Regions from separate parts of the Streptomyces sp. NPDC048002 genome, predicted to be linked through region 1. Evidence: riboswitches for the same ligand, from Rfam matches in the RefSeq annotation. Region 1 holds a riboswitch; each other region holds the start of a gene.
The links. A riboswitch is a leader RNA that binds a small molecule or an ion and turns the genes downstream of it on or off. The one in region 1 is predicted to bind cobalamin.
Positions count from the first base shown of each region.

Region 2: another riboswitch for cobalamin. It lies ahead of AB0E07_RS33895 (ABC transporter substrate-binding protein); the one in region 1 lies ahead of AB0E07_RS23350 (ABC transporter substrate-binding protein).
Region 3: another riboswitch for cobalamin. It lies ahead of AB0E07_RS31025 (ribonucleoside-diphosphate reductase subunit alpha); the one in region 1 lies ahead of AB0E07_RS23350 (ABC transporter substrate-binding protein).
Region 4: another riboswitch for cobalamin. It lies ahead of AB0E07_RS01840 (prenyltransferase/squalene oxidase repeat-containing protein); the one in region 1 lies ahead of AB0E07_RS23350 (ABC transporter substrate-binding protein).

Region 1 covers NZ_JBEZNL010000019.1:112,566-120,138, reverse strand. Annotated here, with positions in the region: gene AB0E07_RS23375 (serine/threonine-protein kinase) at 1-291, shown strand, start outside; gene AB0E07_RS23370 (hypothetical protein) at 313-1,332, opposite strand; gene AB0E07_RS23365 ((2Fe-2S) ferredoxin domain-containing protein) at 1,426-1,815, opposite strand; gene AB0E07_RS23360 (ABC transporter ATP-binding protein) at 1,796-2,677, opposite strand; gene AB0E07_RS23355 (iron chelate uptake ABC transporter family permease subunit) at 2,674-3,687, opposite strand; gene AB0E07_RS23350 (ABC transporter substrate-binding protein) at 3,684-4,718, opposite strand; cobalamin riboswitch at 4,777-4,953, opposite strand; gene AB0E07_RS23345 (hypothetical protein) at 5,076-5,387, shown strand; gene AB0E07_RS23340 (DUF6745 domain-containing protein) at 5,403-6,437, opposite strand; gene AB0E07_RS23335 (hypothetical protein) at 6,470-6,796, opposite strand; gene AB0E07_RS23330 (STM4015 family protein) at 6,993-7,573, shown strand, end outside.
Region 2 covers NZ_JBEZNL010000043.1:25,688-33,260, reverse strand. Annotated here, with positions in the region: gene AB0E07_RS33900 (iron ABC transporter permease) at 1-825, opposite strand, end outside; gene AB0E07_RS33895 (ABC transporter substrate-binding protein) at 918-1,907, opposite strand; cobalamin riboswitch at 2,285-2,412, opposite strand; gene AB0E07_RS33890 (VOC family protein) at 2,550-2,897, opposite strand; gene AB0E07_RS33885 (winged helix-turn-helix domain-containing protein) at 3,071-3,613, shown strand; gene AB0E07_RS33880 (MFS transporter) at 3,610-4,887, shown strand; gene AB0E07_RS33875 (hypothetical protein) at 5,034-5,630, opposite strand; gene AB0E07_RS33870 (glycerophosphodiester phosphodiesterase family protein) at 5,714-6,496, opposite strand; gene AB0E07_RS33865 (transposase) at 6,578-7,573, opposite strand, start outside.
Region 3 covers NZ_JBEZNL010000035.1:48,240-55,812, forward strand. Annotated here, with positions in the region: gene AB0E07_RS31005 (GntR family transcriptional regulator) at 123-887, shown strand; gene AB0E07_RS31010 (DUF3311 domain-containing protein) at 1,027-1,305, shown strand; gene mctP (monocarboxylate uptake permease MctP) at 1,302-2,897, shown strand; gene AB0E07_RS31020 (GNAT family N-acetyltransferase) at 2,966-3,472, shown strand; cobalamin riboswitch at 3,518-3,665, shown strand; gene AB0E07_RS31025 (ribonucleoside-diphosphate reductase subunit alpha) at 3,789-6,146, shown strand; gene AB0E07_RS31030 (ribonucleotide-diphosphate reductase subunit beta) at 6,146-7,159, shown strand; gene AB0E07_RS31035 (helix-turn-helix domain-containing protein) at 7,374-7,573, shown strand, end outside.
Region 4 covers NZ_JBEZNL010000001.1:414,029-421,601, reverse strand. Annotated here, with positions in the region: gene AB0E07_RS01845 (SCO2322 family protein) at 1-118, opposite strand, end outside; gene AB0E07_RS01840 (prenyltransferase/squalene oxidase repeat-containing protein) at 115-1,350, opposite strand; cobalamin riboswitch at 1,467-1,611, opposite strand; gene AB0E07_RS01835 (hypothetical protein) at 1,631-1,813, shown strand; gene AB0E07_RS01830 (MBL fold metallo-hydrolase) at 1,847-2,872, opposite strand; gene AB0E07_RS01825 (aldehyde dehydrogenase) at 3,055-4,512, shown strand; gene AB0E07_RS01820 (ferredoxin) at 4,516-4,749, shown strand; gene AB0E07_RS01815 (TetR family transcriptional regulator) at 5,139-5,798, opposite strand; gene AB0E07_RS01810 (glycosyltransferase family 4 protein) at 6,019-7,407, shown strand; gene AB0E07_RS01805 (class I SAM-dependent methyltransferase) at 7,401-7,573, shown strand, end outside.

The sequences.
Region 1 (7,573 bases):
CCCGACCGGGGCGTCGAGAAGGGCATCATCAGCAGCACGATAGGCAGCGGCAAGCACCCCTTCACCTTCGACGCCTTCGACTGGGACGTCATTCCGGCCCTGCTGAAGCGGGCCGAGAAGGATCTCAACGTGCCGCAGCCCACTTCGATTTACATCGTCGTCCGGCCCGCGTGGGACACCTTCGACACTCCGTTGACACTGGCTGTCTACCGCGCCGACGACTACACCGGCGGCTACTTGGAAGCCGACCTGAAGGGCAAGGTGACCCGTGTCGTGCCCGCCGAGGATTGACGCCGTGGCGAAGAGCGACAACTACGACATGCGCAGCCGGAGTTCACGGGCGGCGGGCAGACCGGCCAGGGTGAGTTCGAAGGCGTGGCGGTGGGGCAGCAACGGGTACCCGGGGCGGGGCGGCAGAGGATAGTCGTCGCGCAGGACGCCCTCGGGCAGGACGCCGGTCGCGGGAATCGGTGAGATGTCGTCCGGGTCGGAGAGGTACGCCCAGACGCCGCTGTCCAGCGGCACCACGACGCACTCGTCACCCGGCGGGCGCCAGGGTGCGCCCGTGAGGGGGTGACGGGGGACGAGCAGGACGTCGGGGCGTGGCCGGGGCACCGCGATTCCCGGCCCTGCGAGCCCCACGGACCGTGGTGCGGGCCCGGTGGGGAGGCAGCGGCCGACGGCGTGCGACAGCAACTCGGTCACAGGGCCCGGAGGAAGCGTCACCGGGCGGCCCATGGTCGCCACGACGAGGTGGGCCAGCATGACCCCGAGGGCCGCCTCCCAGCGTCGGCTCCACGACCCGTCGGCTTCGTGGGGCGGGACCCGGTGTTCGGCACGCTCCACGTCCCGCCACCCGGGAGGCGGGCCGGCCGGGAGGCCCGAGGGGCGGCGTACGACGGCGTCGGGCTCCAGCCAGACCGCCTGCCACAGCCCGCAGTCGTCCATGCGTGTCGCCACGGCCCGCCCGCACGTCCCGCACGCCAGGTTCGGACCGTCCCTGCCGTCCACACCTCGGCAGTAACCCTCGCAGCGCTCGGGGATCCACGTCATGGACCGGGAGTCACCGGGTGTGACCACGATCCGGTCGCGCGCGCCGAAGGAGACCCGGTACACGGGTGTGTACACGCCCTGCCGGGCGGCCGTCTCCTCGTCGACGTCCTCCCACAGCCGCCAGGGCGGCCCGGTGGGCCGGGCCTCGACCGCGTACGTCCCCGGCTCCATCAGCGGGGGATGAAGTTCCTCCCAGCCGCCGAAGTGGGTGTGGACGGGGAGCGCGACTCCGGACATCGGCGCGGTCAGCTCCGTGCCGCACCCGGCACACACGAACACGTCCAAGCAAGCGGCCCTTCTCCCGGTCGGTTCCCCGGGGATTGTGCTGGGGCCGCGAGACGGAATCCATCGGATTTCCCAGGGCGGCCTGCCTTACCCCTGCCTCCTCGGCGGAGTGAAGGCGTACAGGTCGAGGATGTCGGGGCAGGGCGCGACTCCGGGGCCGCCTTCACGGACCCAGGTGACGATGTCCTCGGTGGCGTCGGCGTCGTTGACCAGGCCGAGCCAGACCGGGCGGGCGCCGGCGGCCCGTGCCGCGGCCGAGGGCTGGACGACGATCACATTGGCGTGCTCGCACACGTCGAGGCAGTCGGCGACGCGCACGGGCACCTCCTCCGCGAGGCGCGCGAGTTGCCGCTCGTGATCCACTCCGGTGATCTTCGGGGTGCCGCAGCAGCAGTCCCGGCAGACCACGACCCGGCACGGGGTCGTCGCCGCGGAGGAGGCCGGGGCGGCGGCTCGCTCAGGTCGCTGTCGGGGCATCGCTCGTCTTCCCTCTCGTGCCTGTGGAGCCGTTGTCCGTGGGGCCGTTGCCTGTGGGGCCGTTGCCTGTGGGGCCGTTGCCTGTGGGGCCGTTCCGGGTGGTCGGCCGTAGGAAGCGGATCACGGGGTGGCCGGGCTCCTGGCTGACCTCCGCGCGGACACCGTAGACCTGTTCGATGAGTGTGGGGGTCAGGACCTCGGCGGGGGTGCCCTCCGCGACGACTCGGCCGTCGCGGAGGACGAGGAGTCGGTCACAGTAGGTCGCGGCGAGGTTGAGGTCGTGCAGCGCGACGACGGTGGTGACCGGCAGGCCGACGATCAGTTCGAGGAGGTCCAGCTGGTGCTGGATGTCCAGGTGGTTGGTCGGCTCGTCGAGGAGGAGTTCGCGCGGTGTCTGGGCGAGCGCGCGGGCGATCTGGGCGCGCTGGCGTTCGCCGCCGGAGAGGGTGTGCCAGGACTGTCCGGCGCGGTCCGTGAGGCCGGTGCGGGTCAGGGCCTCGGTGACGGCCTCGGCATCGGTGGCCGTGGCGGGCGTCCAGGCGCGGCGGTGCGGGATGCGTCCGAGGGCGACGACCTCGCGGACGGTCAGTTCGGTCTGGGTGTGGGCGTGCTGCTCGACCGTCGCGATCCGGCGTGCCGTTTCCCGGCGCCCCACCTCGGGCAGTGGGCGCCCGTCCAGGGTCACGACTCCCGCGGTGGGTGCGAGGACGCCCGCCAGGAGTCTGAGCAGCGTCGACTTTCCTGAGCCGTTGGGCCCGAGCAGGCCGACGGTCTCGCCGGGGCGCAGGGCGAGGGTGACGCCGTCCACCACGGTCCTGCCGTCGATGCGGCGCTGGACGCGGTTCGCGTGCAGGCCGGTCATGCGCGCCTCCCTCCCCGGTAGAGCACCGCCACGAACGCGGGCACGCCGATGAGGGACGTCACCACGCCCACGGGGACCTCCTGGGGTTCGAGGACGGTACGGGCGAGGGTGTCCACCCACACCAGGAAGACGGCGCCGGTGAGCGCCGTGACCGGCAGGAGGCGGGCGTGGCCGGAGCCGGTGAGGACGCGGGTGGCGTGCGGGAGGACCAGGCCGACGAAGCCGATCGCGCCGACACAGCTGACCAGGGCGGCGGTGAGCAGTGCCGTCGCGCAGAGCAGGACCAGCCGGGTCCGGGCGACGTTCACCCCGAGTCCGGCGGCGGCCTCCTCGCCGAAGGCGAAGGCGTCGAGGGTGCGGGCGTGGCCGAGGCACACGGCCAGGACCACGGCGAGTACGGCGCCGCACAGCAGTACCTGGCCCCAGTCGGCGCCGGTGAGCGAGCCCAGGAGCCAGAACAGCACTCCGCGAGTGGTTTCGGCGTCCGCGGAGATCAGCACGGTGAACGAGGTGAGTGCCGAGAACAGTTGCATCGCCGCCACGCCCGACAGGACGACGCGGTCGGTGCTGCCGCCCAGGGTGTGGCTGAGGAACAGCACCAGGCCGAAGGAGAGCAGTGCTCCGAGGAAGGCGCCCGTCGACAGCGACACCGCTCCCCCGCCCACGCCGAGTACGACCACGGCGACGGCGCCCGTGGAGGCGCCGGAGGAGACCCCCAGCACGAAGGGGTCGGCGAGCGGATTGCGCAGCAGCGACTGCATCACCGCCCCGCACACCGCGAGGCCCGCCCCGCACACGGCGGCGAGCAGGGTCCGCGGCATCCGCAGGTTCCACACGATGCCGTCCCGCAGCGGCGCCAGCGTGCTCTCCCCCAGGCCGAGATGGGCCGCGACGGCCGCCCACACGTCGGCGGTGGAGATGTCGGCGGGTCCGATGGTCACGGCCACGGCGACCGAGGCGAGCAGTGCGGCCAGTCCGCCGCCGGCCAACAGCAGCGTACGGGCGGTCACTTCGCGAACCCGAAGTCCCGCAGACCTGCCGCCACCTGCTCGATGCCCTCGATGGTGCGGATGGAGGGGTTCATGGACTGCCCGCTCAGCAGGACGTAGCGCTTCTTCTTCACCGCGGTGAGGTTGCGGGTGGCGGGGTTGGTCTCCAGGAAGCGGATCTTGGCCTCGGCGGTCTCGGCGGTCTGCTGCTTGCGCGTCAGGTCGCCGATGACGATGACGTCGGGGTCGCGGTCGGCGACGGTCTCCCAGCCGATCTGGGGCCATTCGTCGTGGGTGTCGTCGAAGGCGTTCCGCGCACCGACGGCGCGGGTGATGGCTCCGGGGGCGCCGCAGCATCCGGCGAGGTAGGGCGACTGGGAGTTGGCGAACCAGTACATGAGGGACACGTCCGAGGCGTGCAGTCCGGCGGTGGCCGTGCTCACCCTCTTCTCCAGCGAGGCGATCAGCTTCTCGCCCCGGTCGTCGACGCCGAAGGCCTTGGCGAGGTCGCGTATCTCGCCGTACACGGTCTCCAGGGTGAGCGGCTCGCTGCGCGATCCGTCGCCACCGCTGTCGTTGTCCTTGCCGGCCGAGCAGTCGGAGGGTGAGACGTAGGTGGGTACGCCCAGCTTCTCGAACTGCTCGCGGGTGGCGACCCCGCCCTTGCCGAGGGTGGAGACGAACGAGGCGGTGACGAAGTCGGGTTCGGCGTCGAGGACCTTCTCGAAGGAGGGGTTGTTGTCGGCGAGGCGCGGCACGGTGGCGTTGGCGGCGCCCAGGCCCTTCATCACGGGGTCGGTCCAGGTGGCCGTGCCGGCCATGCGGTCGGCCAGGCCCAGGGAGAGCAGGATCTCGGTGGTGCCCTGGTTGAGGGAGACGGCCCGCCGGGGAGCGGACTGCAGGGTGACCTGGTGACCGCAGTTGTCGAGGGTCACCGGGTAGCCGGCGGCGGCCGCCCCTTCCGGCTTCGCGTCGTCGCCGGTGGAGGAGGATCCGCAGCCGGTGAGCAGCAGGGCGGACGTGAGGAGAAGGGCAGGGGTGGTACGGAGCATGGGGGTGCCTCGGGGTCGGGGCTCGTACGCGGAGCCTTGCCTACGGAGTCCCTCCGCACCGGGGCGCGAAGGTGCCAGCAGGTCTTCGGACTCGGGTTCGCTCGGTCGGGGCGCCTTCCCGGTCTCCCAGTGGCGTCGTGCCCCGCCCGTCCCCCTCACCGCTGCGCGTCAGTTCCGGATTCGCACCGGATTCCCTGGCCTCGGGTGTGGCTCGACTGGCCCGCTGAGGCTATCAAGCCGCTCGTACGGTCCTGACGTGCGGTCGGTCACCCGGTGCCGCACCGCCCCGACTGGCGTGCCGGTGGGGGAAGTAGGAGCCTGGAAACAGGGGGTTCTCCGACACTGCCACTCAAGGAGATGGCGGCTGTGACTGCCACCGAGTACGACACCAAGTCGGACACCGCGTTCTTCCGCGAGATCACGGAGGTCTTCCGGAAACACCCGGAAGCCGCCAGGAGGTACGCCCTGGCGAGCCTGGCGCTCGAAGAGATCATGGGCATCGACTACACCCGGAAGTACGCCGTGTCGACGATCGAGGGCGACCGGGTCGTCACGGAGTTCCACGACCTGGACGAGAAGCCCCTCGTGATCCGCTCGCGCATCTGCCTCAAGTACGAGCTGCACGGACAGGACCTGGAGTGCGTGCACTGGACCGAGGCCAAGGTCTGATCACCCCCACCTGACTCAGGTCTCCTTCACCGGCGCGTACACCTCTTCGCCGATCCCGAAGGTCCAAGCCACGCCCTCCTTCGCAGTGCGGGTGGACGGGGGCACCCGGAGCCAGTAGGTGCGCCGGGTTCCGTCCGGCTCCGGGGTCGAGTTGAGCACCTCGACCATCACGACCGGCTCGTCCGCGGGCAGGTCGATCCGCCACAGGGTGCCCGTCTCGTCGTGGTGGAGGGGGCGGGCGCCGGAGTCGGTGAGGTAGCGGTCGTAGCCGTAGTACTCCAGCATCACGCGCCGCAGTTCGGCGTTCTCCTCCTCCCGGATACGGGCCGGGGTCAGCGCGGGCAGCTCCGCGAGGAAGGCGGCCGGTACCGGCATGCCGCGCCAGGCGTGGAGGGCGAAGCCGTCGGGGTAGGCGAGGGCGGGCCCGTCACCGTGGTCGAGACGGCCGGCCTCGTCCCGGTGGAGTTCCACGGGGCGTTCCGACACCACGGCGACGCGGGTGAAGGGCCACCACCAGCCCGCGCTGCCGCACACTTCGGTCAGTGCGCCGAGGGGTCCTGCGTCGGCGGGGAAGGCGGCCAGCCACGGCGCGTCGTGCTGTCCGAGGACGGCGTCCAGCAGCAGGAGCCGTACCTCGGCGGCCTCGGCTCCGGTGTCCCGGCCGGCCAGGTCCTGGATCACTCCGGCTCTGATCCGGTCCACGAGGACCTGGGTGGACTCCCACAGCCGTCCCCCGGTCGCCGCCCAGTGCGCCGACCAGCCCTTCGCTCCCAACTCGTCGTGCAGGCGGCGGCGTTCGCGTGCCCAGGGCGCACTGCGGATCTCCTCCCGCACGCCGGGGCCGCGGTCGGTGAGCTGCCGGATCAGGGTGACGGCCGCGCGCGGGGAGTCCGCCCACAGCACGGCCTCCGGTTCGGCCAGTCCGGCCTGCCGGTAGGCGCGTCGTACGCCCTGTTCCGCGCGGGCGCGGTCGGCGGGTCCGGTCGCCGTGGCCCGGGTTCGCCAGGCGCGCAGCCCGTCGGTGCCGCCGTCGGTCTCGATGGTCGTCATCTGCCCCTCCATGAGGTCGCGCTGTTCCACGGTCAGTCGGCGACGATCCGGACCGAGCCCGGCACGTACTCGCGTTGTCTGATCACCCGGTACCAGCCGGCGGGCAGGGCGATCGCCGCGTGCTCCTCGTGCACCACCCGGCCGCCCTGCGGAAGGTGCAGCAGGAGCGGGCCGAACGGTCCGGGCTCCCGCACCAACTCCCCCGGTCCCACGACCGCGTGGGCGTGCCCGGTGACCTCTCCGAGTGCCAGCACCAGCCGGCCGCGCCCGTCGCGCCGCTCCCTGGGCGCGTGTGCCACGTGGTCCGGGACCGCGCCCTCCTCCACGGGCACGATCAGTACGTCTCCCTGCCGGTACATGGCTGTCCCCTCACCGCCGGGTGCACCGCGCACCGGCCTCCTGAACACGACGGTAGGGGCCGCCACTGACAACGCCCCCGAACGCCGTCCCGCCGGGTGACGCCCGAAGCCGCCCCTCCCTGCGACGCTGTCAGTGGCGGTTGGTAGAACTGCGGCATCACGGACCGCACGCCCTTAACTCCCCAGGAGCAGCCGCATGACCATCGGTGACCACCTGCAAGAGCTGTACCGGCTGCCCGCGTACGCGTTCCCCGGCCCCGGCGATCCGACGGACAAGCTGCCCGAGCCGGAGTCCGTGGCCTGGCGGATCGGCGCCGATGTGTACGACTCCGACGAGAACTGGACGGCGGCCTTCGCCCGTTTCCGCGAGGTGGTCGACACCACCCGGGTGCGTGCCCTGATCGTGGGCGCCTGGGAGGAGGCGTACGACACCGACCCCTCGGACGTGATCGAGGCCCTGCTCGCCGCCCGGGACCGGCTGCCCGCGCTGCGCGCGCTGTTCCTGGGCGATCTGGTGATGGAGGAGTGCGAGATCTCCTGGATCCACCAGACCGATGTGACGCCGCTGCTGGCCGCTTTCCCCGGGCTGGAGGAGTTCGGGGTGCGCGGCGGCACGGGCCTGGAGTTCAAGGGCCTGCGCCACGAGGCGCTGCGCCGCCTGGTGGTGGAGAGCGGCGGGCTGCCCGCCGAGGTGGTGCGGGGCATCGGCGCCAGCGATCTGCCCGCCCTTGAGCACCTCGACCTGTGGCTGGGCACCCCGGACTACGGCGGCGACAG
Region 2 (7,573 bases), on a different contig from region 1:
CACCACGTGCGGCATGATCAGGCCGACAAAGCCGATCTGGCCGCTGACCGCGACGATCGTGCCGATCATCACCGCGACCAGCGTGAACAGCGCCGCCCGGAAGCGGTGCACGTCCAGACCGAGCGCGACGGCCGCCTCCTCCCCCGCGAGCAGCAGGTTCAGCGGCCGGCAGACGCCGAGCAGGACGGCGGTGCCGAGCAGGACGGCGCCCACGGGGATCCAGACCACGGTCCAGGTGGTGCCGCCCAGCCCGCCGAGCATCCAGCGCAGCGCCGACTGCGTCTTGTGCGGGTCGTCGGAGGTGACGATCAGGAAGCTGGCGAGCGCCGACAGCACCTCGGCGGTCGCCACGCCCGCCAGCACGAGCCGGACGGTGGTCATCCGGCCACCGGAGCGGGCCAGGAAGTAGACGGCGACCAGCGCGGCCAGTGCCCCGAGGAAGGCCGCGATCGGCAGGGAGAAGACCCCGAACAGGGAGAGGTTGAGGACGACGACGAGCACCGCGCCGACCGAGGCGCCCGAGGAGACCCCGAGCAGCATCGGGTCGGCGAGCGGATTGCGCACGAGGGCCTGAAGGGCCATCCCGGACACCGCCAGGCCCGCGCCGACGACCCCGGCGAGCAGCACCCGCGGCAGCCGTACGTCGATGACGATCGTCTCGCGGACCGGGGTCCAGGTCGGATCGGCCAGCGCCGGATGCACCCGGTGCAGGAGGATGCCCCACACCTGTCCGGCCGGGACGCTGATCGACCCGACGGCGATCCCGAACGTGGCCGCGACCACGACGAGCGCGCCGAGCACCAGTAGCACGAGCGGGAAGGGCATCCGACGGGTGCGCCGGCCATCGGCGCCGCCGTCCCGCACCGCGGGGAGGGCGGACTTCGTGCCCTGCTCCTCGGTCAGTTCCGCCGCCTCACTCACTTGAAGCGGTCCGGGTGGATCTGGCGGGCCAGGGACTCCACCGCTGCGGGGACCCGGACGCCCAGCACCGTGGACGACAGGGGCAGCACGGCGAACCGCTCGTTCTTGATGGCGGGTACGTCCTTCAGGGCCGGGTTCGCCAGCAGGAACTTCTTCTTGTCCTCGACCGTCTGGTCGCCGTAGTCGTAGATGACGATGACCTCGGGCGCCCGTTCGGCGACCTGCTCGAAGGACACGTCACCGAACGCCTTGTCCAGATCGGCGAAGAGGTTCACGCCACCGGCCTGCTCGATCATCTCGTTGCCGATACCGGCCCCGCCGGCCGTGAACGCGGTCTTGTCACCGCTGTCGTAGACGAAGAGGTCCACCGGATCGACTCCGTCGAGCTTCTCCTCGACCGTGTCGAGGGTGGCGTGGAGTTCCTTCAGTTCCGATTCGGCGCGTTCCGAGACGCCGAAGATCTTGGCGACGTTGCGGATCTCCTGGTCCATCGTGGCCATCGTCACGGGGCCGGAGGGGCATTCCTCGATGTTCAGGTAGGAGTTGATGCCCGCGTCGGACAGGGCCTCGCGGCTGCGGCCGTCCTTCTCGTCGAAGGTGGAGGCGAACCCCCCGTACGCCAGGTCGGGTTCGGCCGCCAGCAGCGTCTCGAAGGACGGGTACTCCTTCGCGATGACGTCGATGCCGTCGTAGGCGTCCTGGTACTCGGGGAGGATCTCGTCGTCGAGGTAGGCCGTACCCACCATCGAGTTCTCCAGGCCGAGTGCCAGCATGACCTCCGTGGCGTGCTGGTTGAGCGACACCGCTCGCTCCGGGGGACGCTGATAGGTCGTCCTCACCCCGCAGTTGGACACCGTCACCGGGTAACCGTCGGCGGCGGCACCCTTCGGAGCGGCATCGTCCCGCGTGGCGCTCTCACCGCAGCCGGACATCAGCAGGGCCGCGGCTATCGCCGACAGCAGGGTCACAGGGCGCTTGCCCGTCATGGGGTGGGTCCTCTCACCGAGGGATGGCACGGGAACGGTCCGGATCACGGTCCGGGGCACGGCTGGGGGCACTCGCGTCGAGTGTCGACGACCGGGTAAGCGGCGTCGCCCCCGCTCGGCTACGGGGTCGCGACGGCAGCCGGAGCCGCTGAACGACCGCACCGGGTAGGTGGAAGCGGGGTCACAAGACGGAGCGGGGCAAGGGTACGGAGCCGCGGGAAACCGGGTGTCAGCGGGCGGCGCGCAACCCCCGCGGTCGACCACGGTACGCCGTGGCCGCAGGGCATCGAGCCGGGTCGCAACCCCTCCAAGGGCATCACTACACGCCCTCCTCTCCGGGGAAATCCGCCCCAGCTACGTCGAGGAGGCGACCGCGTGAGTCTCCTGGCTCTCGGGTCAAGGCTCGCCCCGGCCTTCCCACCCGCATCCGGGCAGTGGTCTGTTCGGGGTCCGCTCGCCGATCACAGTGGCGGGACCGCGCCGGATTCACACCGGCTTCCTCGTTCCGCCGTCGCCTTTGTCGCGAGCCATCATGGCACGTGGTCGGCCCGGTCCACCACGCCCGCCCGGCAACGGACCGGGGTGACACGCCCCACGCGAGCGCCGTGCGCACGCGACACGCGCCCCCGCCGTCCCTGCCCGTCAGCGGTGCCCCAGTACGTTCACCACCTGGCCGTTGGGGTCGCGCACGCAGAACCGCCGCACCCCCCACTCCTCGTCCTGCAAGGGATGAACGATCTCCGCACCGCTCTCCCGCACAGCCGCGTAGGCCGCGTCCACGTCATCCACCTCGACGCTGAGGTCCGGGGTGACGGGCGCGGTCTTGTCCTCGCCCATGAGACTGATCTGCGCGGTCGGGCTCGACGGCGACGCGAGCGTCATGATCCAGCCGTGGTCCATGACCTTCTCGAACCCCAGCAGCCCGTAAAACTCGCGGCTCTCCTCCACAGCCTCCGACCGGACATTGGGTACGACACGACGAACGGCCATCGACAACTCCAAGGCAACACAGATCGGGCGTTGAGCCTCAGGTTGAGGCTCCCCAGCAGTACTACGCCACAACGGCCGCCGCACGCACCGCAGATCCCGGACAAGGCCCACCACCACGTTCAGTGTCCACAATCCCCTTGCGCAATGGTCAAGAGTCGTTGACCATTGCTCGCATGCCTGCCGACGACCTTCCCGAGACCTTTCACGTCACCACGGACGAACAGCTGCGTGCCGTCTCCAACCTCACGCGGCACCGGATCATGGCCGTGCTCCGCTTCGAGCCCGCCACCATCACGCAGATCGCCGACCGAGTGGGCCTCGCGAAGGGGAGTTCCAGCTACCACGTACGGCTGCTGGAGCGGGCCGGACTGGTGAAGGTGGTCCGGACCCGGAAGGTACGCGGGGTCACCGAGCGCTACTACGCCATGGCCGCGCGGTCGATCGTGCTGCCGGACCCGGGCGAGGGCGGCCCGGACGTCCTGATGCGGCACGCGATGGCGGACCTGGAGAGGGCTTCCGCGGACAGCGCCAGGCACGTCCGCATGGCGCATCTGCGCCTCACCGACGAACAGTTCGCCGAGCTGGGGACGCGACTGGAGGCGCTGGCGGACGAGTACCGGGCGCTGTCCGATCCGTCCCTGCCGGACACCTCCCTCGTCTTCGCCCTGTTCCACCCGGCCTCGCGCGCACAGGCCGCCGAGGAGGACGCCAAATGACGTCACCCATAAGCAAGTTGCCGACCGGGTTCGGACGGCTGTGGACCGCGCAGACGATCTCCTCACTCGGTGACGGTGTGTCACATGCCGCCCTGCCGCTGCTCGCGCTGACCTTGACCCGGGATCCGATGGCACTCGCCGTCGTCACCGCCGCCGGAACCCTGCCGTGGCTGCTCTTCGGGGTGCTCGGCGGCGCCCTGGTCGACCGCTGGGACCGACGCGTCACGATGTGGGTCACCGACGCGGCGCGGGCGGCACTGCTCGTGGTACCGGCGGCAGCCGCGGCCCTGGACTTGCTGAGCATCCCGCTGCTCGCCACCGTCGCCTTCCTCCTCGGCCTCGGCGGACTCTTCTTCGACACGGCCGCCTCGGCCTACCTCCCGGACCTCCTCGGCCGTGACCCCGCGCTGCTGGAGCGGGCCAACTCCCGCCTGCGCGGGACCCAGACGGCGATGTCCGGCTTCGCCGGGCCCCCCGCGGGCAGTGCCCTGCTCACTCTCGGGCGGGCGGTTCCGCTCCTCGCCGACGCGGTCTCGTTCGCCCTCTCGGCCCTGCTCGTACGGTCCTTGCCCGCGGCGCCCCGACCCGTTCCGCAGGCCCGCGAGTCGCTGCTCCAACAGGCCCGCGCCGGCGCCTCGTACGTCTTCCGCGACCGCTTGCTGCTCGGGCTCGCGCTGCGTCCGGCGGTCGGGAACATCGCCTTCATCGCCGTGGAGACGGTCCTCGCCCTCTTCGCCCACGACCGCCTGGGCATCGGCACCTTCGGCTTCGGCCTGCTGCTCACGGCGGAGGCGGCAGGCGGACTGGTCGGCGCGGGCATCGCCTCCTTCCTCGGCCGCCGCCTCGGCACCGGCACGGCGCTGACCTGCACGGCCGCGGTCGAGGGACTCGCCGTCCTCGGCCTCGCCACCGCCTCGAACCCGTACCTCGCGGGCCTCGCGCTCGCCGTCTGCGGCGCGGGCATGGGCGCCACGATGGTCCTCGCTCCCTCCCTCCGTCAGGCGATCGTCCCGACGCACCTGATGGGCCGGGTCACCTCCACCTCCCGGATGCTCGCCATGTGCGCCGCCCCGTTCGGCGCCTTCCTCGGCGGCTGGCTGGCCACCGCCTACGACGTACGCACCCCTCTGTACACCGCCGCGGGTCTGCTCCTGGCGATGACGGCGGTCACGGCGACGATGACCAGCGACAGCCGCGTGGAGGCGGCCCTGCGTGCCGCCGCGCGGGACGATGAGGCAGCGACCCAGGACTCCCCTCGGAGCCTGACCTCTTGACGAGGCGTCATCCAGCCTCCCGCGCACCGCGACAAACCGAGCGACGGCGGCCCGGATCACCGGGCTGCGAGGTGGACGTGCTCAGGGCGCGGCTGCGGGGTTGAGCACACCGACCGCTGGGCTCGCGGTCCGAGGTACCGCCGTCGTCAGTGGAAGCGCCGCGCGGCGTCGATCCAAGTGGCCTCGTGGCGATTGTCCGTGATCTCACGGAAGTTGCGGGCGGCGACGGTGGCGCTGGGCCGACTACGCTTACGGGGCGCCGTGTTGAGGAGTACGGACGTGGCCGCCGACAGTGTCTTGATCGCCTGGTAGGGCCTGGCTCCCGAGGAGTTCCAGGCGATGGGTCTTCCCTGTCTGATACTCCGGCGGACGACCTTGAACGCCTGGCGGACACCGCCGAGCATGTCGATCTCGTCCTCGGTGAGGAAGCGCTCCGCGGCCAACTTGGCCATGAGCGCCTCGATCTGGCCCTCGGCGGTGGTGGCCCGTTCGAGGCAGCCCCAGCCGGGATGCTCGGGCGTGGTGACAGGCGTGTGGCCGCCCGTGAGGGCGTTCCACGTCTTCCAAACGGCCACGAACTCGCCGTAGAGGCGTTGGAAGTCCTGAGCTGCCGCGAGATCCATCTCGCGGCTCTTCCTGACCTGTTCCCAACGGTCGGCGACCCGGGTGGTGACAAGCCAGCCGCCGCCCAGCGTGACGGCCACGGTGAGCAACGGAGCCCCCAAGGACTCGGTGATCGACATGGGTCTCCCGACGGCAGGCGCGGCCACTTCGGACTCAAACTGCCCAAGGGGGCCCCGCCCGCACACACGAGAGCCGTGCTCTGTCAGTTGCCCTGGGTACCGGAGTCGAGCTGTCGGGCGTCGGACGCGATCAGCTTCGCCGCGGATGCCGGGAGCGCGTTCTGCCGGGCGGCCAGTTCCGCGGTTCTGGCGAGCAGCGAGTACTTGCCGTGGGCGAGCTGCGTCAGGAGCACGGACACCGTGCTCTGCTTGCCGCGGGAGGCGAGGATCAGGTGCCCGAGCCCGGCCCGGTCGGCCTTGACGGTGAAGGTGCTGGTCGCCGTGGCGGTACCCGAGGGACCGGTCGCCTTGACCGTCAAGGTGTGTTCGCCGGCGGTCAGTTCCGTCAGGGCCAGCTCCTCCCCCGCTTCGCGCGGCACACCGTCGACGGTGATGACGGTCTGCGCGGCCTCGGCGTTGTCCACGTCCACCGCGATCACGGGACGCTGGGCGCGGTCCAGTTGGGCGCCGTCGGCGGGCGAGGTGACGGTCACGGCCGTCGCGGGAGTGACCTGCTGGGCCTGGGACTGGGTCCAACCGATCAGCTCAGTGGGCCGGTTGGTGATGATCGCGTCGACGCCGTACTCGTCGTACAGCTTCCATTTCGCGGCCGAGTCGATCGTCCACACCATGATGGCGACCCCTGCGTCATGCAGCTGATGCACGGTCTCCGGCCGGGCTTCCAGCGCGGCGCCGCTCGGGTTGTACGACGTCAGGTGCAGGTCCTCGGCGACGGCCACGGGGTCGGCGTGCAGCGTGCCGGTGAGCAGCCCGAGCGGCAGTTCGGGCGCGAGTTCGTGAACCCAGCGCAGGTGGTTCTCGGTCAACTTGACCCGGTCTTGAAGGACCGGGCTTGGAGGTAGTGCCCAGCTGGCTGCTGGGGTGGACTTCTCCGTCCTGACACCCCGTTATGGGGTGTCAGGGACGCGTGACTCACGCCCCGCGTTCCACACGCTCTCGCCGCGGGCGGCGATGTTGTGGGAAGCGTTCCGGTCGGCGTGGGCAACGACCCCGCACCCCCGGCAGATGAAAAGCCCCTGGCCGACACGGTTTCGCTTGTCGACGTGGCCGCATTCGGCGCACGTCTGCGACGTGTAGGCGGGATCAACGAAGACCAGGGGCACACCGGCCCGCCTGGCCTTGTAGACGATGAAGTCTCCGAGCTGAGCGAATGCCCAGGAATGGAGTGCGACCCGTTGGGGCTTGCGGAGCCGTACCCGGGTGCGGATTCCCTTGAGTTCTTCGAGGGCCAGGCCGCGTCCGGTGCGTTCAGCCTCGGTCACGATCGTCTTGGAGATGATGTGGTTGGTGTTGGCTGCGTGCCGCGCCTCTTTGCGGGCACGGGCCTTGAGCCGCCGTCTGGCGCTCTTGGTGCGCTTCTTCTGGAGCTTGGCGCGCAGCGCGAGCTGCCGCTTGCGGTACCGGTTGAGTCCCCGCCCGGCAGCGAGGTAGCCAGTGGAGGCGGTGGCGATGTTCCCGATGCCGAGGTCCACGCCGATGAAGCCGTCCGGCTCGTACTGCCCGGCCTCGGGCACGTCGCAGGTGGCGACGAGGTAGAACACGCCGTCACGCTCGATCAGGTCGGATTCACCCTGCCGGTGCGCCTGGAGCATCCTGAACGCGTCGGCGGAGCAGGCGAAGCGGATGTTCTTGACCCGGCCGTCCACGGTCCAGATGGAAACGGTCCGCTGATCGTACTGCCAGCTCAGGCACCGGTCGTCATACGGCTGGGCAGCCTCGGGCCGGAAGGTGACCGGTTTGGACTCGGCCCTGCGGCGACGCCTGGAACCTTCCTTGCCGAGGTTCCCGGCACGGATGTTGGCCCTGAGCGTGGTGTACGCGTCGCGCACCTTCTTGATGACGTGCTGCGCGGCCTGCGCACCCAGCCCCCGCGCCTTGAGGTG
Region 3 (7,573 bases), on a different contig from region 1:
CTGATGGACTAGACCAAAAGTGACGGCGGCGGTATACAGAGGGGATCACGGAGCGTACGGGGCCATCCCGGTGCGCTGCCGTGCCACGATGTGAGCCGCATCCGGAGCCGGGAAGGCAGAGCATGAGCACCGACGTCAGCAGTGCGGAGCACGAGGGTGGGGCCACCGTCCGTACCGCGCGCGTGCCGAAGTACTACCGCTTGAAGAAGCACCTGCTCGACATGACGGAGACCCAGGCGCCGGGCACCCCGGTCCCGCCCGAGCGGACGCTGGCGGCGGAGTTCGACACCTCCCGCACGACGGTGCGCCAGGCCCTCCAGGAACTCGTCGTCGAGGGCCGGCTGGAGCGGATCCAGGGCAAGGGCACCTTCGTCGCCAAGCCGAAGGTCTCCCAGGCCCTGCAACTCACCTCGTACACCGAGGACATGCGCGCCCAGGGCCTCGAACCGACCTCGCAGCTGCTGGACATCGGGTACATCACGGCCGACGACCGCCTCGCCGAGCTGCTCGACATCACGGCCGGCGGCCGGGTGCTGCGCATCGAGCGGCTGCGCATGGCCAACGGTGAGCCGATGGCCATCGAGACCACCCACCTGAGCGCCAAGCGCTTCCCGGCGCTGCGCCGCTCGCTGGTCAAGTACACCTCCCTCTACACGGCGCTGGCCGAGGTCTACGACGTACAGCCCGCCGAGGCCGAGGAGACCATCGAGACCTCGCTGGCCACTCCGCGCGAGGCCGGACTGCTCGGCACGGACGTGGGTCTGCCGATGCTGATGCTCTCCCGCCACTCGCTGGACCGGGACGGACAGCCGGTGGAGTGGGTGCGCTCGGTGTACCGGGGCGACCGGTACAAGTTCGTCGCACGCCTGAAGCGCCCTCAGGAGTAGTCCTTTCGGGCCGAGTACCAGGCTTTTGTTCCCTTCGAGTCCGATCCGTTATGCGGACGAGGGGTTCCGTTTGCCTCGCGGCGTGACCTAGATTGCCTGCGCGTTACACAGGTGGTCTGCGAGGGGACGGAGCCGTCAGATGTCAGATGCCCCAGAGGTGAGCGGAGAGCCGGTGGTGACGCCTGTGCGCGTCGTCATCGGCCTCTGCCTTTTCGCGCCCTTCGTGGCGATGTTGTGGGTCGGCTCGTACGCGAAGGCCGACCCGGAGTTCATCGGCATCCCGTTCTTCTACTGGTACCAGATGGCCTGGGTGCTGCTGTCGACCGCGCTGACGATGACCGCGTACCAGCTGTGGCAGCGTGACCAGCGGGCCCGCGCCCGTGCCCGCGCCGCCGCGAAGGGCGGTGCGGCCGGATGAACGACGGCGTGAACGGCGTCGCGCTCGCCGTCTTCATCTTCTTCTTCCTGGCCGTGACGGTGATGGGCTTCCTCGCCGCGCGCTGGCGCAAGGCCGAGAACGAGCACAGCCTCGACGAATGGGGCCTGGGCGGACGGTCGTTCGGCACCTGGGTCACCTGGTTCCTGCTCGGCGGCGACCTGTACACGGCCTACACCTTCGTGGCCGTCCCGGCGGCGATCTACGCGGCGGGCGCGGCGGGCTTCTTCGCCGTGCCGTACACGATCCTCGTCTATCCGCTGATCTTCACCTTCCTGCCCCGGCTGTGGTCGGTGTCCCACAAGCACGGCTATGTGACGACCTCGGACTTCGTGCGCGGACGCTTCGGCTCCAAGGGCCTGTCGCTGGCCGTCGCGCTGACCGGCATCCTCGCCACCATGCCGTACATCGCCCTTCAGCTCGTCGGCATCCAGGCGGTGCTGGACGTGATGGGCGTCGGCGGCGGGGAGAACACCAACTGGTTCATCAAGGACCTGCCCCTGCTGATCGCCTTCGGCGTGCTGGCGGCGTACACCTACTCCTCCGGACTGCGCGCCCCCGCGCTGATCGCCTTCGTCAAGGACACCCTGATCTACCTGGTCATCGCGGTGGCGATCATCTACATCCCGATCAAGCTGGGCGGGTTCGACGAGATCTTCGCCGCCGCGGACGAGAAGTTCACCAGCACCGGCAGCGGCGGACTGGTCCCGCCGGAGGCGGGCCAGTGGACCTACGCCACCCTGGCGCTCGGCTCGGCGCTGGCGCTGTTCATGTACCCGCACTCGATCACGGCGACCCTGTCGTCCAGGAGCCGGGACGTGATCCGCCGCAACACCACCATCCTGCCGCTCTACTCCCTGATGCTGGGCCTGCTGGCGCTGCTGGGCTTCATGGCGATCGCGGCCGGGGTGAAGGTGGAGAACGGCCAGCTGGCCATTCCGCAGCTGTTCGAGAACATGTTCCCGGACTGGTTCGCGGGCGTGGCCTTCGCGGCGATCGGCATCGGCGCCCTGGTGCCGGCGGCGATCATGTCGATCGCGGCGGCCAACCTCTTCACCCGCAACATCTACAAGGACTTCCTCAAGCCGGACGCCACACCGGCGCAGGAGACCAAGGTCTCCAAGATCGTGTCCCTGCTGGTGAAGGTGGGCGCCCTGGCCTTCGTGCTGACCATGGACAAGACGGTCGCCATCAACTTCCAGCTGCTGGGCGGCATCTGGATCCTCCAGACCTTCCCGGCCCTGGTGGGCGGTCTGTTCACCCGCTGGTTCCACCGCTGGGCGCTGCTGGGCGGCTGGGCGGTCGGCATGGTCTACGGCACGGTGGCGGCCTACGGGGTGGCCTCGCCGACGCAGAAGCACTTCGGCGGCTCCTCCAAGGAGATCCCCGGCATCGGTGAGATCGGCTACATCGGTCTGACGGCGTTCGTGCTGAACCTGCTCGTCACGGTGGTGCTGACCTTCGCGCTGAGGGCGGCCAAGGCCCCGGAGGGCGTCGACGAGACGCGCCCCGAGGACTACACCGCGGACGCGGGCGACCCGGGCGTGCAGAAGGACCTGGCGCCGCTGCACTGAGACTCCCCCAGGACGGGCCGCCGGACAGCAGGTGTTCCGGCGGCCCGTCGTCGTACAGACTCGACCCCATGGACTTCCTGATCCGTGAGGCGCGCGCCGCCGAGTACGAGGAACTGGGCGGGATCACGGCCCGCGCCTATCTCCGGGACGGGCTGCTGGCCTTCGGGGAGAGCGACTGGTACCTCGGGGAGCTGCGGGACGTGGCCAAGCGGGCGGCCGCGGCGCTGGTGCTGGCGGCCGTGGAGCAGGACCGGCCGCTCGGGGGCGTCACCTTCGTCCGCGCCGGCGGACCGATGGCCGATCTGGCCGGCCCCGGCGAGGCGGAGATCCGCATGCTCGCCGTGGACCACGGCGCCCGGGGCCGGGGCGTCGGCGAGGCCCTGGTGCGGGCCTGCGTCGACCACGCCCGCGCCACGCCCGGCTGCACCGGCCTGGTGCTCTCCACCCAGCCCCTGATGCGGACCGCCCACCGCATCTACGGACGGCTCGGTTTCACCCGCGCCCCGGACCGCGACTGGAACCCCGTGCCGGAGCACCCCGAGTTCACTCTGCTCACCTATCAGTTGACGCTCTGAAGCCGACGCGACACAACATCTGGGGGTGCCACCGCGCCCCGGCACTAGATGTATGCTCATGCTCGCTGCCGCCGCAGGGGAATCCGGTGCGAATCCGGAACTGTCCCGCAACGGTGTACTTGTGCATGTCTGTTCCCCGAACCGGCCTGCGCAGGAGTCAGTCCGAGGACCTGCCGACAGCGCGCCCGGCCACCCGGCCGGTGCGCTTTCGACGTCCGGGCCTCGTGGAATGGGCCGGTGGGCGCGACGCCCCGTGCGCTCGTGAGCTGCCGCCTGTCCTCCGCAAGGCCCCGTGCCGAGCGAGGGAGAGCCCCACGTGACCATCGCGCCAGCCGACCCGGCTTCAGCCGACCTGGTTCAGACCGACGGTCCCGGTACCGCGTTGCTGCGGACCCTGACCGAGCTGACCGCCGACCTCCCCGACGCCGACCCCGGCCGGGTCGCCGCCGCGGCGCTGCGCGGCCGGTCCGCTCGGGCCGACGAGGCGGAGCTGCGCGAGCTCGCCACGGAGGCCGCGGCCGGCCTCATCTCCGAGGACCCCGCCTACAGCAGGCTGGCCGCCCGGCTGCTGACCCTCTCCATCGCCGCCGAGGCCGCCTCGCAGGGCGTCACCTCCTTCACCGAGTCCGTCGCGGTCGGGCACCGCGAGGGGCTGGTCGCCGACCGGACCGCCGCGTTCGTGCGGACCCACGCGGCCCGGCTGAACGCGCTGATCGACACCGGCGCCGACGACCGCTTCGGCTACTTCGGCCTGCGCACGCTGCACAGCCGGTACCTGCTGCGGCACCCGATCACCCGCCGGGTCGTCGAGACGCCCCAGCACTTCATGCTCCGGGTCGCCGCCGGCCTCGCCGAGGACGACTCGGCGCGTTCCGTGGACGAGGTCTCCGCGCTCTACGGCCTGATGAGCCGCCTGGACTACCTGCCGTCCTCCCCCACCCTCTTCAACTCCGGTACCCGGCACCCCCAGATGTCGTCCTGCTACCTGCTGGACTCGCCGCTGGACGAGCTGGACTCCATCTACGATCGCTACCACCAGGTCGCCCGCCTCTCCAAGCACGCCGGCGGCATCGGTCTGTCGTACTCCCGCATCCGTTCGCGCGGTTCGCTGATCCGCGGCACCAACGGGCACTCCAACGGCATCGTGCCGTTCCTGAAGACGCTGGACGCCTCCGTGGCCGCCGTGAACCAGGGCGGCCGGCGCAAGGGAGCGGCCGCGGTGTACCTGGAGACCTGGCACTCCGACATCGAGGAGTTCCTGGAGCTGCGGGACAACACCGGTGAGGACGCCCGCCGTACGCACAACCTGAACCTCGCGCACTGGATCCCGGACGAGTTCATGCGCCGGGTCAACGCCGACCAGGACTGGTCGCTGTTCTCCCCCGCGGACGTGCCCGAGCTGGTCGACCTGTGGGGCGAGGAGTTCGACGCCGCGTACCGCGAGGCGGAGGCGGCCGGGCTCGCCCGCCGGACCGTCCCGGCCCGTGACCTGTACGGCCGGATGATGCGCACCCTGGCGCAGACCGGCAACGGCTGGATGACCTTCAAGGACGCCGCCAACCGCACCGCGAACCAGACCGCCCTGCCGGGCCACGTGGTGCACTCCTCGAACCTCTGCACGGAGATCCTGGAGGTCACCGACGACGGCGAGACCGCGGTCTGCAACCTGGGGTCGGTCAACCTCGGCGCGTTCGTCGACACGGCCGCCGGCGACCTGGACTGGGAGCGCCTCGACGCCACCGTCCGTACCGCCGTGACCTTCCTGGACCGGGTCGTCGACATCAACTTCTACCCGACCGAGCAGGCGGGCCGCTCCAACGCCAAGTGGCGTCCGGTCGGACTCGGCGCGATGGGCCTGCAGGACGTCTTCTTCAAGCTGCGGCTGCCGTTCGACTCCCCCGAGGCCAAGGCGCTGTCCACCCGGATCGCCGAGCGCGTGATGCTGGCCGCCTACGAGGCGTCCACCGACCTCGCCGAGCGCAACGGCCCGCTCCCGGCGTGGGAGAAGACCCGCACCGCCCAGGGCGTACTGCACCCCGACCACTACGACACCGACCTCAACTGGCCGGAGCGCTGGGCGGCCCTGCGCGCCCGGATCGCCTCGGTCGGCCTGCGCAACTCGCTGCTGCTGGCCATCGCGCCCACCGCCACCATCGCCTCGATCGCCGGCGTCTACGAGTGCATCGAGCCGCAGGTGTCCAACCTGTTCAAGCGCGAGACGCTGTCCGGGGAGTTCCTCCAGGTCAACTCCTACCTGGTGCAGGACCTGAAGGACCTCGGCGTGTGGGACGCGCGGACCCGGGAGGCGCTGCGCGAGGCCAGCGGCTCGGTGCAGGACTTCGCCTGGATCCCCGAGGACGTACGGAACCTGTACCGCACGGCGTGGGAGATCCCGCAGCGCGGACTGATCGACATGGCCGCCGCCCGGACCCCGTTCCTGGACCAGGCCCAGTCCCTGAACCTGTTCCTGGAGACGCCGACCATCGGCAAGCTCTCCTCGATGTACGCGTACGCCTGGAAGTCCGGGCTGAAGACGACGTACTACCTGCGCTCGCGCCCGGCGACCCGGATCGCCCGCGCCGCGCAGGCCACCCTCCCCGTGCAGCAGGCCGCCGATCCCGAGGCGGTCGCCTGCTCCCTTGAGAACCCCGAGTCCTGCGAGGCCTGCCAGTAATGTCCAACGAGACCAAGAACCTGCTCGACCCCGGCTTCGAGCTGACTCTGCGCCCCATGCGCTACCCGGACTTCTACGAGCGCTACCGGGACGCGATCAAGAACACCTGGACCGTCGAGGAGGTCGACCTCCACTCGGACGTCGCCGACCTCGCGAAGCTGTCCCCGATGGAGCAGCACCTGATCGGCCGGCTGGTGGCGTTCTTCGCCACGGGTGACTCGATCGTCGCCAACAACCTGGTGCTGACGCTGTACAAGCACATCAACTCCCCCGAGGCGCGGCTGTACCTGAGCCGGCAGCTGTTCGAGGAGGCCGTGCACGTCCAGTTCTATCTGACGCTGCTGGACACCTACCTCCCCGATCCGGAGGACCGGGCGGCCGCCTTCGACGCGGTGGAGAACATCCCCTCCATCCGCGAGAAGGCCGGGTTCTGCTTCAAGTGGATCAACGAGGTCGAGAAGCTGGACCGGCTGGAGTCCCAGGCCGACCGCCGCCGCTTCCTGCTCAACCTGATCTGCTTCGCGGCGTGCATCGAGGGCCTGTTCTTCTACGGCGCCTTCGCCTACGTCTACTGGTTCCGCAGCCGGGGCCTGCTGCACGGCCTGGCCACCGGCACCAACTGGGTGTTCCGCGACGAGACGATGCACATGAGCTTCGCCTTCGACGTCGTGGACACGGTCCGCAAGGAGGAGCCGGAACTCTTCGACGACCAGCTCCAGGAGCAGGTCACCGACATGCTGCGGGAGGCCGTCGAGGCCGAGCTGCAGTTCGCGCGCGACCTGTGCGGCGACGGCCTCCCGGGCATGAACACCGAGTCCATGCGGCAGTACCTGGAGTGCGTCGCCGACCAGCGTCTGACGCGGCTCGGCTTCGCCCCGGTCTACGGATCGGAGAACCCCTTCTCCTTCATGGAGCTCCAGGGCGTTCAGGAGCTGACCAACTTCTTCGAGCGGCGTCCTTCGGCGTACCAGGTCGCGGTCGAGGGGACCGTCGACCTGGACGAGGACTTCTGAGCGGGGCGGTCCGCCCGTAGCTGGCGGTCGATCCGGCGTTCGTGGCGCAGGCCCACGAGCGCCGGGGCGGCCAGCAGGGCGAAGAGAACGACCGCGGCGGTGAATCCGATGATTGCGTCCATGCGGTAATCGTCGTACGCGGCGGACACTCCTGACAGTGGCAGTACTGCCGCACACCATCGAATTACTGCCAGCCGCGTGGCACACTGGCGGCATGCTGAAGAACGTGGCCGCCGTCCTGCTCGACGGTGTGCACCCCTTCGAACTCGGCGTCGTCTGCGAGGTCTTCGGACTCGACCGCGGCGACCAGGGGCTCCCGGTGTACGACTTCGCGGTCGTCTCCGCGGAGGGCCCCGCCCTGAGCACCCATGTCGCCGGCTTCACGGTCTCCACCCCGCACGGCCTGGAGCGGCT
Region 4 (7,573 bases), on a different contig from region 1:
TCCACGAGGAGCCGTCGTGGTCCCAGAAGGACCAGTAGCGGTAGGTGGCGGCCTGCGCCGGTGCGGCCGTCCACACCAGGAGCACGGCCGCCAGCAGTGCGCAGGCCCGGCGGATCACTGCCGCTGCCCCTTGTTGCGTCCGCTGATGAGGAAGCCGACGCCGATACCGGCGACCGCGCCGACGCCGATGATCCACCAGACGCTGACGCCGCCGTCCTCGTCCTTCTCCTCGTCCTTCTTCTCCTCGGACGCGTCCGAGGAGCCGGTCTGCGTCCGCGGCTCCGGGCCCGTCGCGTTCAGCTGGCTCACCAGGTTCGCGCCACCGAAGTCACGCGGGTCCGCGCCGGCCGCCTCCGCCGCCAGGATCAGCTGGGCGTACGCGGCGGGGCCGCTCTGCTTCGCCCAGTCCGCGGAGTTCTCCTCCAGCCAGGCCAGCGGCTTCCGCGCGGCCTCCGGGCCGCCCGTCACCGCGAGCGCGACGACCGCGTCGGCGGTGTTGCCGTAGTCGGGCTGGTCCTCGGCACCGGGCAGCGCCGACACCAGGTGACCGTCCTTCGCCATCTCCCCGGCCAGGTAGGACGCGCCGTTCGCGGCGGACTGCCCGGGGTCGGAGGCCTTGGCGGTGGCGCAGGCGAGCTCCGTGTCGTCGGCGGCCTTCGCCGACACCATGCTCATGCCCTTCATGCCGACCACGGCCGCCGCCGTCGCGTCCGCGTTGGCGGCGAGCTTGCCCTTCTTGTCCGGCTGGTAGGCGAAGGCACCGCCGTCCGCGCAGGACAGGGCCAGCTCGCGCAGGGCGTCGTAGGGCGACTTGCCGTCCTTCACGGCGGTCCCGGGGTCCTGGCCCACGGCGTTCAGGGCGCCGATGACGACCGAGGTCGAGTTGGCGTCGCTGGCGCCGCCGGGCGTGTAGCCCCAGCCGCCGTCCTTGTTCTGCACGCTCTTCAGCCAGGTGACCGCCTTGACGGCGTCGTCCATGCGGTCGCCGTCCCCGGCCAGGGACAGGGCCTGCGCCGCGGCGGCGGTGCTGTTGGTGTCGACCATCACCTTGGCGTCGCAGTCCTGGGCGGGCTCGGCGCGGAACGCGGCGAACGCCCCGTTCGCGCACTGCTGCCCGAGCAGCCAGTCGACGGCCTTCTCGGCGGGCTCGACGTCCGACCGGTACTGCGCGACCAGGGCGAGCGACTGGCGCCAGACACCGTCGTAGGTCGGGTCGCTGGTGCCGTACAGGCCGGACGGTATCGCCACGGACGGCGACGGCGACGGCGACGGGGACGCGGCCAGGGCGGGCGTGGCCAGGCCGATCACGGCGGTGGCGGCCAGGGCCGCGGCGCTGCGGCGGACGTTCATGATCGGCGGGTGCCTCTCCCTGAAGGGAGCCGGGCAGCGCGGGACGACCCCGGGCGGCTCGGCTCCGTAGACCTCGACGGTGCCCGTGCGCCGACGGACCGCCGGCGCACGCGAGCCGTTCACATGCCGTACGGGGCGGTCCGGCTCACAGCCTCGCGACTGCTCACGGTTGCGGGTCAGCGCCGGATTTGCACCGGCTTCTCCCTGTACGGGTGTAGTGACGACGCGGCCACTCTACCGGCCCGTAGGGAAGCGCCTGGGAGGAGGCTGTGCCGGGCCGGTGCGCGCGACACTCGTCGCGCTCCTCTCCGACCCCTCGGACGTCACGGAGGCGGGACTGGCCGAGGCCCGGCGCCGACGCGCCGCCAACCCCACCATGACGGTGGCCGAGATCGAAGCGCTCGGCGAGGCGGAGCGGTTGGTGCGTGCTTTCACGGACCGGGGAGCCCCGGAAGGGGACTGAGCCGGATCGGACGGCCACCTGCGTCGAGTCGGCTCAGACGGCCACGTACGTCACCGGATCACTGCCCGTGACCGCCTCCGCTCGGCCCAGCTTCACCAGGCGGCGCAGGTGCGACTCGGCCTCCGACACCGCGATGTTCCGTGATCCGTAGGGGATCCGCTCCCAGGGCCGGTTCCACTCCATGCGCTCCGCCAGCCGCCAGGGAGTGAGGGGTTCGGAGAGCAGGGCGAGCAGACCGGTGAGGCGCTCCTCGTGGTGCGCGAGCAACTCCCTTACGCGCGCGGGCGCGTCGGTGAAGGCGTGCTGGTGGGCCGGTAGCACCTCGGCGGGGGCCAGTCGGCCCACCCGTTCCAGGGAGTCGAGGTAGTCGCCGAGGGGATCGGTGACGGTGGTGTCGTCCGGGTCCTCGTACAGGCCGATGTGGGGCGTGATGCGGGGGAGGAGGTGGTCGCCCGAGAACAGGCGCCCGCGGCCCGGAAGTTGGGCCGGGTGCTCCTCCTCCAGGTGCAGGCAGACGTGGCCGGGGGTGTGGCCCGGGGTCCAGATCGCGCGCAGTCGGCGGCCCGGCAGGTCGAGCAGTTCGCCGGGGACGATCTCGCGGTCCGGGAGGGCGGGGGAGAGGCCGGGCAGGGTGCTGCGGCGGGCGCCGCGCAGGGGTGCCACGTGCTTCTCGGGGGCGCCGGCGGCGGTGAGCTTGGCCGTCATGTACGTGAACCAGCGCTCGGGTTCGGCCGACCGGGTGCGGCGCACGATCGCGGTGTCCGCGGCGTGCATCGCGATCCAGGCGCCGGACGCCTCGCGGACCTTGCCGCACAGGCCGTGGTGGTCGGGGTGGTGGTGGGTGACGACCACGCCGTGGATCTCCTCGACCGCGGTGCCGCAGGCCGCCAGCCCCTCGGTGAGGGCGTCCCAGGAGGCGGGGTCGTCCCAGCCGGTGTCGATCAGCACCGGGCCCCGGTCGGTGTCCATCACGTACACCAGCGTGTGCCCGAGGGGGTTGTCCGGGATCGGAACCTGGACGGACCGTACGCCCCCGCCGTGCTCGTGCGTGTTCGTCATCTGCCCTCCGCCTCGCGGCCATTGCCCACTATAACTAGAACTGGTATCAGTTCTGAAGCATCGTCAGAAATCAAGCACCGTCAGAAATCAAGCACCGTCAGAAATCAAGCACCGTCAGAAATCAAGCAACGCAACGGATCCGACCCACACAACCCGCTTCGGCTCCGCAGGAGGCGTCGGCCATGACCGAGCTCGTGGAACACGGACAGCTGTTCATCGGCGGGGAGTTGACCGACCCCCTCGGCAAGGACGTCATCGAGGTGATCTCGCCGCACACCGAGGAGGTCTTCGGGCGCGTGCCGCACGCCTCCACCGCCGACGTCGACCGGGCCGTCGCCGTGGCCCGGCGGGCCTTCGACGAAGGGCCCTGGCCGCGCGCGACCCTGGACGAGCGGATCGAGGTCGTCACCCGGATCAAGGACGCCATCGCGATCCGGCACGAGGAGATCGCCCGCGTGATCTCCTCCGAGAACGGCTCCCCGTACTCCTGGAGCGTCCTCGCGCAGGCCCTCGGCGCGATGATGGTCTGGGACTCGGCGATCACCGTCGCCCGGAACTTCACCTACGAGGAGCAGCGCGACGGCGTCCTCGGCCGGATCCTCGTCCGGCGCGAGCCCGTCGGGGTCGTCGCGGCCGTCGTGCCGTGGAACGTCCCGCAGTTCGTCGCCGCCGCCAAGCTCGCGCCCGCGCTGCTCACCGGCTGCACGGTCGTGCTCAAGCCGTCGCCCGAGTCGCCGCTGGACGCCTATCTCCTCGGGGAGATCGCCGCCGAGGCCGGGCTGCCGGAAGGTGTGCTGTCGATCCTGCCCGCCGACCGCGAGGTCAGTGAGTACCTCGTCGGGCACCCGGGCGTCGACAAGGTCTCCTTCACCGGCTCGGTCGCCGCCGGCAAGCGGGTCATGGAGGTCGCCGCGCGCAACCTGAGCCGGGTCACGCTGGAGCTGGGCGGGAAGTCGGCGGCGGTCGTCCTGCCGGACGCGGACGTCGAATCGACGGTGGCCGGGATCGTCCCCGCGGCCTGGATGAACAACGGCCAGGCGTGCGTGGCCCAGACCCGCGTGCTGCTCCCGCGCTCGCGCTACGACGAGTTCGCCGAGGCCCTCGCCGCCGCCGCGAACGCCCTCGTCGTCGGCGACCCGCTGGACCCGGCGACCCAGGTCGGCCCGCTGGTCGCCCGGCGCCAGCAGCAGCGCAACCTCGACTACATCCGCATCGGCCAGGAGGAGGGCGCCAAGATCCTCACCGGTGGCGGGCGGCCACCCGGGCTGGACCGCGGCTGGTACGTCGAGCCGACCCTCTTCGGCGACGTCGACAACTCCATGCGGATCGCCCGGGAGGAGATCTTCGGCCCGGTGATCTGCCTGCTGCCCTACGGCGACGAGGCCGAGGCGGTGCGGATCGCCAACGACTCCGACTACGGGCTGAGCGGCAGCGTCTGGACCGCCGACGTGGAGCGCGGCATCGACGTCGCCCGCCGGGTCCGTACCGGCACGTACTCGGTGAACACCTTCAGCCTGGACATGCTCGGCCCGTTCGGCGGCTACAAGAACTCCGGTCTGGGGCGGGAGTTCGGGCCCGAGGGGTTCGGCGAGTACCTGGAGCACAAGATGATCCACCTGCCCGCCGGCTGGGAGGCGTAGCGGATGGGGGACCGCTGGCACGTGGAGGTCGACCGGTCCGTCTGCATCGGCTCGGCCCAGTGCGTCCACCGGGCGCCCGACGGCTTCCGGCTCGACACCGCCCGCCAGTCGCACCCCGTGGAGCCCGACCTGGACGCGGGCGAGGGCCTGCTGGCGGCGGCGGAGAACTGCCCGGTGGAGGCCATCGCGATCACCCTGGCGGGTACCGGGGAGCCGGTCTTCCCGCCGGAGGAGTGAGCGAGCCCGCCCCGCGGCCCCGGCCGCGCGGACACGCCGGTGTCCGCGGTCGGGCGGTCGCATTCGTGCGGGCCGCCAGGCGGTCCTACTCGCGCCGGCCGTCGGGCATCCGTGCCCGCGCCTGCCCTCGGGTGTCCGTGCTCGCGTGGGCCGTTGGGCGTCCGTGTCCGGGTCTGCCCGCGGGTGTCTGCGGTCGCGTGGGCCGTCGGGTGTCCGTGTGCGGGTCTGCCCGCGGGTGTCTGCGGTCGCGTGGGCCGTCGGGTGTCCGTGTCCGGGTCTGCCCGCGGGTGTCTGCGGTCGCGTGGGCCGTCGGGCGTCCGTGCCCGCGCCTGCCCTCGGGTGTCCGTGCTCGCGTGGGCCGTCTCGGGCGTTCGTGCCCTCGGCGGTCCTCAGCCGTCCGTCGGCGTCGGCGTCGGTGCCGTCAGGTCGATCAGGCGGCACACCGTTTCGATGTCGATCTTCACCTGGGCGATCGAGGCCCGGCCCGACAGCCAGGTGATCAGCGCGGAGTGCCAGGTGTGCTCGATGACCCGGACCGCCGAGAGCTGTTCGGGCGTCGGGTCCGCCTGGCCCATCGCGTCCAGGATGATCACGGTCGTCTGCCGGGACACCTGGTCCACCTCGGGCGAGACGCTGCGGTCGGCGAAGGTCAGGGCGCGGACCATGGCGTCCGCGAGATGCGGCTCGCGCTGCAGGGCGCGGAAGGCGCGCATCAGCGTCTCCGCGACCCGTTCCGCGGCCGTGTCACCCGCGGGCGGCCGTTTCCGCAGCGTGCCGTGCATGTGTTCCAGCTGGTCCTGCATGGTCGCGACCAGCAGATGGATCTTGGACGGGAAGTAGCGGTAGAGCGTGCCGAGCGCCACCTGGGACGACTCCGCGACCTCGCGCATCTGGACCGCGTCGAAGCCGCCCCGGCTGGCCAGCTGCGCGCTCGCGTGCAGGATGCGGCGGCGACGGGCCTCCTGTCGCTCGGTCAGGGGCGGCGAGGCGGTCCGCGCGATGCTCGCTTCCACCGTGTCCCCCTTTTTCACCCTGGCTTGCGCAGGCATGGATCCCGTCCGTGGCAGTGGCAGTGACAGTCGGTGAGGGTGTGCGATCAGACAGCATGCCAGGGCCTCGGCCGTGGCGTGAATCACCTGATCCCCCGCTCACAGGGCCGCTACCTGCCGGTAGATTCGGAGCCTGTTTGAACGATCAAGTCTGTAACTTGTTCTAGATTAGCGTCCCGTCGTAATGTCGCGGGACCGTGCAGGGAGAAGGGGGCCCGGAGTGACCGCTGAGGCCAGTCGGACGGGTTCCTCGACGGAGCCCGCCGCGGACGGCGAGCGAGCTCTCGACATCGCGCTTCTCACCTATAAAGGGAACCCGTTCTGCGGCGGTCAGGGCGTCTACGTCCGCCACCTCTCCCGCGAACTGGCCCGCCTCGGGCACCGCGTCGAGGTCATCGGCGCCCAGCCCTACCCCGTGCTCGACGAGGGCGTGCCGCTGACCGAACTGGCCAGCCTCGACCTCTACCGCCAGCCCGACCCGTTCCGCACCCCGGGCCGCGACGAGTACCGCGACTGGGTCGACGCCCTGGAAGTCGGGACCATGTGGACCGGCGGCTTCCCCGAGCCGCTGACCTTCTCGCTGCGCGCCCGCCGTCATCTGCGCGCCCGCCGCGGCGAGTTCGACGTCGTGCACGACAACCAGACCCTCGGCTACGGCCTGTTGGGCGATGTCGGCGCACCCCTGGTCACCACCATCCACCATCCCATCACCGTCGACCGGCAGTTGGAGCTGGACGCGGCCGAGGGATGGCAGCGCCGGTTCTCCGTGCGCCGCTGGTACGCCTTCACCCGGATGCAGAAGCGCGTCGCGCGCCGGCTGCCCTCCGTCCTCACCGTCTCCGGCACCTCCCGCTCGGAGATCGTCGAGCACCTCGGGGTGCGCGAGGAGCGTGTGCACGTCGTCCACATCGGCGCCGACACCGATCTTTTCTCGCCGGATCCGTCCGTCGCGCGGATCCCCGGCCGGATCGTCACCACCTCCAGCGCCGACGTGCCCCTCAAGGGCCTGGTCTTCCTCGTCGAGGCGCTCGCGAAGGTGCGCACCGAACACCCTGACGCCCACCTCGTGGTGGTGGGCAAGAAGCCCGCCGAGGGCCCGGTCGCGCAGGCCGTCGAGCGGTACGGCCTGGAAGGCTGCGTCGACTTCGTCAAGGGCATCTCCGACGCCGAACTGGTCGACCTGGTCCGCTCGGCCGAGGTCGCCTGTGTGCCCTCGCTGTACGAGGGGTTCTCCCTCCCCGCCGCCGAGGCGATGGCCACCGGCACCCCGCTGGTCGCCACGACCGGCGGCGCGATCCCGGAGGTCGCCGGACCGGACGGGGAGACCAGCCTGTCGGTGCCGACCGGCGACGCCGGTGCGCTCGCCGCCGCGCTGAGCCGGCTGCTCGGCGACCCCCGACTGCGCGAACGCCTCGGCCGGGCCGGGCGCGAACGGGTGCTGGAGCGCTTCACCTGGGCCCGCGCCGCCGAGGGCACGGTCCGCCACTACCGCGAGGCCATCGCCCGCTCCGCCCGCTCCGCCCGCTCCGCCCGCGGCCCCGTGCCCGCGGCGCCCACGACCCCGACCACCGCAACCGGCGTCTATCCCGAAAGCAGGGCCACGTGCTGACCGTCGACTTCTCCCGGTTCCCGCTCGCCCCGGGCGACCGGGTGCTGGATCTCGGCTGCGGTGCCGGCCGGCACGCCTTCGAGTGCTACCGGCGCGGCGCCCAGGTCGTCGCGCTGGACCAGAACGCCGAGGAAATCAGCGAGGTCGCGAAGTGGTTCGCGGCGAT